2 regions of the Streptomyces sp. NPDC007896 genome follow, and region 1 is predicted to be linked to the other one. Evidence: riboswitches for the same ligand, from Rfam matches in the RefSeq annotation. Region 1 holds a riboswitch; the other holds the start of a gene.
What was found. Region 1 has a riboswitch for ZMP and ZTP ahead of ACFZDJ_RS49145 (glycine hydroxymethyltransferase). Riboswitches for the same ligand answer to the same signal wherever they lie in the genome.

Region 1 (3,396 bases):
AGGTCGATCTCCGGGTAGAGCGGGAACGGGGCCAGCAGGTCGGTGGCGCGGTGGGAGATCTCGTCGGAGATCTTCGGGTCCAGGACGTGCTGGGCCTTGGAGGGGGCGCCCTTGGCGGTGGTGCCGGGCTCGGCGGCGGTGAGGACGCGGTCGATGAGACCGGCGATCTCGTCCATCTCGGTGGTACCCAGGCCACGGGTGGTCAGCGCGGGCGTGCCGATACGGATGCCGGAGGTGTACCAGGCGCCGTTCGGGTCGGCGGGGATGGCGTTGCGGTTGGTGACGATGCCCGAGTCGAGCAGCGCGGACTCCGCCTGGCGGCCGGTGAGACCGTAGGAGGAGGCGACGTCGATCAGGTTGAGGTGGTTGTCCGTGCCGCCGGTGACCAGGGTGGCGCCGCGCCGCATCAGGCCCTCTGCGAGGGCGCGGGCGTTGTCGACGACGGCCTGGGCGTAGTCGCGGAACTCGGGGCGGCGGGCCTCGGCGAGCGCGACGGCCTTGGCGGCCATGACGTGCGGGAGGGGGCCGCCGAGCACCATCGGGCAGCCGCGGTCGACCTGCTCGGCGAGGCTCTCGTCGCACAGGACCATGCCGCCGCGCGGGCCGCGCAGCGACTTGTGCGTGGTGGTGGTGACGATCTGGGCGTGCGGCACCGGGTCGAAGTCGCCGGTGAGGACCTTGCCCGCGACCAGACCGGCGAAGTGCGCCATGTCGACCATCAGGGTCGCACCGACCTCGTCGGCGATCTCCCGCATGATCCGGAAGTTCACCAGGCGGGGGTAGGCGGAGTAGCCGGCGACGATGATCAGCGGCTTGAACTCACGGGCCGACGTCCGCAGCGCCTCGTAGTCGATGAGGCCGGTGGCGGGGTCGGTGCCGTAGGAACGCTGGTCGAACATCTTTCCTGAGATGTTCGGACGGAAGCCGTGGGTGAGGTGGCCGCCGGCGTCCAGGGACATGCCGAGCATGCGCTGGTTGCCGAAGGCCTGGCGCAGTTCGGCCCAGTCGGCCTCGGAGAGGTCGTTGACGCCCCGGACCCCGGCCTTCGCGAGGGCCGGGGCCTCGACGCGGGCGGCGAGGACGGCCCAGAAGGCGACCAGGTTGGCGTCGATGCCGGAGTGCGGCTGGGCGTAGGCGTGCTCGGCGCCGAAGAGCTCGCGGGCGTGCTCGGCGGCGAGGGCCTCGACGGTGTCGACGTTGCGGCAGCCGGCGTAGAAGCGGCGGCCGACGGTGCCCTCGGCGTACTTGTCGCTGAACCAGTTGCCCATGGCCAGCAGGGTGGCCGGGGAGGCGTAGTTCTCCGACGCGATCAGCTTGAGCATGTCGCGCTGGTCGGCGATTTCCTGACCGATGGCGTCGGCGACGCGGGGCTCCACGGCCCGGATCACGTCGAGGGCGCTGCGGAAGGCGGTGGACTCGGTGGAGAGGGGCTCGGGCATTGACGGCCTCCGGACGTGGCGTTCAGCGTTCACGGGTCGGCCCAGGCGCACGGCACACAGTTCATGGGGCCGCTCCCCGATGGTCGGTCCCATCCCAGCGCGCCAGTCACGGCCCCGTCCGCCAGCCTACCGGGCGCGCCGGATCGCCGGGTTCCCCCGTCCACCATGCGAGCGACGATAAGAAGAGAGCCACGAGCCCGACCCCCGTGCGGCGGCGATCCCCGCGCTGCAGGAAACGGAGATCCCGTGACCACCACCGAACGACTCATCGCCTCCGCAGACGCGCACAGCGCGCACAACTACCACCCGCTGCCGGTCGTCGTGGCGACGGCGGACGGGGCCTGGATGACGGACGTCGAGGGCCGCCGCTTCCTCGACCTGCTGGCCGGCTACTCGGCACTGAACTTCGGACACGGCAACCGGCGGCTGCTCGACGCGGCCCGGGCGCAGCTGGAGCGGGTGACGCTGACCTCGCGGGCCTTCCACCACGACCGGTTCGCCGACTTCTGCGCGCAGCTCGCGCAGCTGTGCGGCATGGAGATGGTGCTGCCGATGAACACGGGCGCGGAAGCGGTGGAGACCGCCGTGAAGACGGCCAGGAAGTGGGGGTACCGCGTCAAGGGCGTCCCCGACGGACGGGCGAGGATCGTCGTGGCGAGCGACAACTTCCACGGCCGTACGACGACGCTCATCAGCTTCTCCACGGACGCGGAGGCGCGGACGGACTTCGGGCCGTTCACGCCGGGCTTCGACATCGTGCCGTACGGGGACCTGGCCGCGCTGCGGGCGGCGGTCACCGAGGAGACGGTCGCGGTGCTGCTGGAGCCGATCCAGGGCGAGGCGGGTGTGCTGGTGCCGCCGCCCGGCTACCTCGCCGGGGTGCGGGACCTGACGCGGGAGCGGAACGTCCTCTTCGTCGCGGACGAGATCCAGTCCGGGCTGGGGCGCACGGGCCGCACCTTCGCGTGCGAGCACGAGGGCGTGGTGCCGGACATGTATGTACTGGGCAAGGCGCTCGGGGGCGGGGTCGTGCCGGTGTCGGCGGTGGTGTCGAGCAGGGAGGTGCTCGGGGTGTTCCGGCCCGGTGAGCACGGGTCGACGTTCGGCGGGAACCCGCTGGCCTGCGCGGTGGCCCTTGAGGTGATCGCGATGCTGCGGTCGGGCGAGTACCAGCGGCGCGCCGCGGAACTGGGTGACCATCTGCACCGGGAGCTGGGGCTGCTGACGAGCACGGGGCATGTCACGGCGGTGCGCGGGCGGGGGTTGTGGGCGGGCGTCGACATCGCCCCCGAGTACGGCACGGGACGCGAGATCTCCGAGCGGCTGATGGACCGGGGTGTCCTGGCCAAGGACACCCACGGGGTCACGGTCCGGATCGCCCCGCCACTGGTCATCAGCAAGGAGGACCTGGACTGGGGACTGGCTCAGCTGCGTGCCGTGCTGGGTGCCTGAGCGCTCCGCTGGAAGCGCGGTGATGAACCCGCGGGCCGTCGGTGGCTGGTCGCGCCCACGCGGCGGAGCCGCATGATGTCGGAGCCCCGCGCCCCTGAGGGGCGCGGGTACCGCAGCGGACGTCGCCGGAGCCGCTTATTAGAGGATCACGTGGGGCAGGAAGCGGGCGTACTCGTCCGTGATCAGCCCGGACGACTCGCGGATGCCGAGCCCCGCCGACTCGCCGTCCACGACCCAGGCGCCCAGGACCACGTGGTTGCCGTCGAACGCGGGCAGCGGGGCCAGCTCCTGGTAGCAACAGGGCTCGTCCTCGCGTACGACGGGGGCGGCGCCCGGCGCGTGCACCGTCACCCCCGCGCCCTCGCGGCCGAGGAGCGGCTTGGCGACGTACCCCTGGGTGGTGGCCAGCTCCCGGGGTCCGTCGAGATGGGCGGGGAGGAGGTTGGGGTGGCCCGGGTACAGCTCCCAGAGGACGGCGAGCAGGGCCTTGTTGCTGAGGAGCATC
Region 2 (3,396 bases), on a different contig from region 1:
GCCGCGATGGGTCGCTCGCGCTCGGGGCGGCCTCGGCTGCCCCGACCAGTTTCCGCAGCAGGTCTGCGAGCGTCCGCTTCTCTGCTGGGGTCAGTACTGCGAGCAGCGCGTTCTCACCCCTGTCCTCCGACACCGCGTGCTGTTCGAACGCGGCGTATCCGGCGTCGGTGATCCGCACCTCCACACGACGCCGGTCGGCCGTGTGGTGGGTACGGGCGATGAGCCCCGCCTCCTCCAGCGGACCGAGCCGCGCCGACAGGGCGCCGCGGGTCAGCCCGAGCATGTCGGCGAGCTGCGAGGGGCTCGCCGCGTAGGGCGGGCCGAGTCTGCGCAGCATCAGCAGTACTTTGAACTGCCAGTGCTGCAACCCGTCGGAGTCGAGCACGTCGCGACGGGCCTGGGCCGCGTGCCGGGCCAGGATCGCGAGCCGGACGAAGATCTCCTCCTTGACCGGATCCACCCAGTCGAGTTCCTTCACCCAGATCGCGACATGCCGGTCGACCGAGTCCGCCGCCGAAGCCTGCCCCCGCGCGGCCTTCGCCTCCTCCGCCTTCAGGTCTCCCGCCTTCACGTCTCCCGCCTTCACATCTTCCATGCGCCCCTCCGTAGATGGTTTTCTTGTGGATAGTTTTTCCGATTACTACTTTTCCTGCCATGACGAACACCGCAAGTACCCTTCGTACGGTCGTGCCGCTCGACGAACTCATCGCCTCTGCAAGGGAGTTGAGGATCGGCGGTCGCTGGGAGCGCGCCACGCGCCTGCTCGACTCGGCCGAGGCGACCGATCCGCGGGCCCGTGCACGCCTCGCCGTGGCCGCCGCCGAAGTCGCCCTGGAGAGCGACTGGTTCGGCGGGACCGCCCTCGCGGGGCCACGGCTCGCCGCCGCCGAGGAGCTCGTCGAGGTGCTCATCGAGAGCCTCGCCGGGAAACCCGCCGATGAGGCGCACCCCGACATCCGCTGGGATCTGGACCTCCATCGACTGCGCCACGGCTACCTCGGGCAGGTGCGCGTCGACGGCGCCTTCCGTGCCGGTCCCGACGGCAAGGACCCGGACGCGCTCGCCGCCCTGCGCACGCACGCCGAGCGGCTCCGCGACCAGGCCCCGGACGACGTGCGCCGGGGCTGGGCCGAGATGTATCTGGGCCTCGTCGCCGACAATCTCCTCGCCGAGCGGGACCTCGCGCCCGGCCACTACGAAGCCGCACTGCGCGCCGGTGCGGCGGGTGAGGCAGGCGAAGAAGGTGAAGCGGGCGACTCACACGACTCCGGTGACGACCTGCTCGCGCGTGAAGCGCTGCGGCACCTCGGTGATCACGACCACGACCGCGGTGACCACGCGCGGGCGAGGGAGCGCTGGAGCAGGGCGACCGAGCTCGGCGCCCGGGCCGGGACCGTCCCCGGCACCCTCTCGCAGCAGCTGCTCCTGGCGGTGCTGGCACGCGACACGGGCGACGAGGCCGGGGCCGCCGCGCTGGTCCGCGAGATCGCCCGCTGGGCCGGGGCCATCGGCGCCGTGACCACCGAGGCACAGGCCAGGGGGTTCATGGCCGGGGTCGATCCGACGGCACCGCCCGCTGCCGCCGAGTCGGGCAGCTGATCGTAGGAGCTACCCTGGTCGCGGGCCGTGACTGGCGCTGAGGTGGAGTACCACCGGGGAGCGGCCTGACGAACCGGTCTTTGCCGCGCGCCTGGGCGATTGTGTCAGCGACGCTCAGGAGCAGCTCATGTCCCAGGCCCACCTCATGGACGGCGCGGGTCTCGCGCGCCGCATCGTCGAGGAGACCGCGAAGCGCGCGGCCGAACTCACCGGGCGCACGGGAATGGCACCGTGTCTCGCGACGGTGCTGGTCGGCGAGGATCCCGCCTCGGTCACCTACGTCCGGATGAAGCAGAACCGCAGCCACAAGGCCGGCATCGAGTCCCGGCACGTCGCCCTTCCCGCCGACACCACCACGGCCGAGCTGGTCGACACGCTGAAGGCGCTGTCGGGCGACCCGACCGTGCACGGCATCCTGCTCCAGCACCCCGTCGGGCCGCACATCGACGAGCGGGCGGCGTTCGAGGCCATCGCGCCGGAGAAGGACGTCGACGGGGTGACGCTCAGCTCGTACTCGGCGATGAGCTTCGGCCTGCCGGGCTTCGTGTCCTGCACCCCGGGCGGCATCATGCGGCTCCTCGACGAGTACGGCGTCGACCCGGCGGGCCGGCGCGCCGTCGTGGTGGGGCGCAGCGCGATCCTCGGCAAGCCGGTCGGGATGCTGCTGCTCGGCCGCGACGCGACGGTGACCTACTGCCACTCGCGGACGACCGGTCTTTCCTCGGTCGTCCGCGAGGCGGACATCGTGGTGGCCGCCGTGGGCCGGCCCCGGCTGATCCGCGGTGAGGACATCAAGCCGGGAGCCGTCGTGATCGACGCGGGCTACAACCCCGGGAACGTCGGCGACGTCGACTTCGACACCGCCCGCGAGCGGGCCCGGCTGATCACGCCGGTGCCGGGCGGTGTCGGCCCGATGACGATCGCGGTCCTGCTGGAGCAGACCGTGACCGGGGCCGAGCGCCAACTCGGCCTCCGGTAGAGCGTTTCGGCCTTACTCACAGGGCTCCGAGCCTGCGTACAGCCTTTCGGCTTCACTCACAGGGCTCCGGGCCCGCTCAGCGCATCCACGCGCTGTACGACATCACGTCCCCGGCCTTCACGCCGTACTCGGGATCGTCCTTGGTGACGGTGTCCTCGATCCCGAGCACGGCGCCGCTCCTCGGGTCGAGGATCAGCATCCGTCGCGCGGAGTGCGCGGTGTCGTCGTACACGTACGCCTGTCCCTGCCTGCCCAGCCGGTCGGTGACCGCTCCGGCCGGGCGCAGCCCCTTCGCGTCGGCGAGGACACGGACGAGCGCGGCGTTCTCACGGGTGCCGAGCGTCCAGTTGTCCAGCAACTCACGTACGGTGTCGATGAGTTGGGATGTGTCCATCGCCCCGGTGCGGTCGATCTCCTCGAGGTAGGCGCGCAGCCGCTGGGCGTCGTGCGGCGGCCGGGCCACCGGCGGGGCGTCGCTCCAGCTCGGCGGGTAGGTCCGCCGGGTCAGGACATGCCCGTCCTCGACCGTGCGGGGGACGGGGTCGGCGTCGGTGACGACCGGCCTGCCCGGATGGCGGGGGTCGGTCGCCACGACGAGTTCCGTGTGGCTGCCGTCGGCCTTCCAGCGGACCACGCGCTCCTCGGGGAGGGTGATCGGCGGCCGTGCCCCGGGCCCGGAGGTCAGGCCCATGCTCCAGGTCTGTACATGGGTGCCCTGGACGAGCCGCTGCGAGCCGGCGGACGCGGCCACTCGGTCGGCGAGCCGGTCCAGGGGTACGGGGGTGGAGCCCGCCTCGACGATCAGCGGGCGGGGTGCG

Region 2: another riboswitch for ZMP and ZTP. It lies ahead of ACFZDJ_RS17890 (tetrahydrofolate dehydrogenase/cyclohydrolase catalytic domain-containing protein); the one in region 1 lies ahead of ACFZDJ_RS49145 (glycine hydroxymethyltransferase).

Annotation. Positions count from the first base shown of each region.
Region 1 covers NZ_JBIBKX010000026.1:31,073-34,468, reverse strand. The annotation lists gene ACFZDJ_RS49145 (glycine hydroxymethyltransferase) at 1-1,490, opposite strand, end outside; ZMP/ZTP riboswitch at 1,472-1,559, opposite strand; gene rocD (ornithine--oxo-acid transaminase) at 1,686-2,891, shown strand; gene ACFZDJ_RS49135 (glutathionylspermidine synthase family protein) at 3,030-3,396, opposite strand, start outside.
Region 2 covers NZ_JBIBKX010000005.1:108,625-112,020, forward strand. The annotation lists gene ACFZDJ_RS17880 (MarR family winged helix-turn-helix transcriptional regulator) at 1-595, opposite strand, end outside; gene ACFZDJ_RS17885 (hypothetical protein) at 655-1,599, shown strand; ZMP/ZTP riboswitch at 1,617-1,703, shown strand; gene ACFZDJ_RS17890 (tetrahydrofolate dehydrogenase/cyclohydrolase catalytic domain-containing protein) at 1,727-2,578, shown strand; gene ACFZDJ_RS17895 (CU044_5270 family protein) at 2,655-3,396, opposite strand, start outside.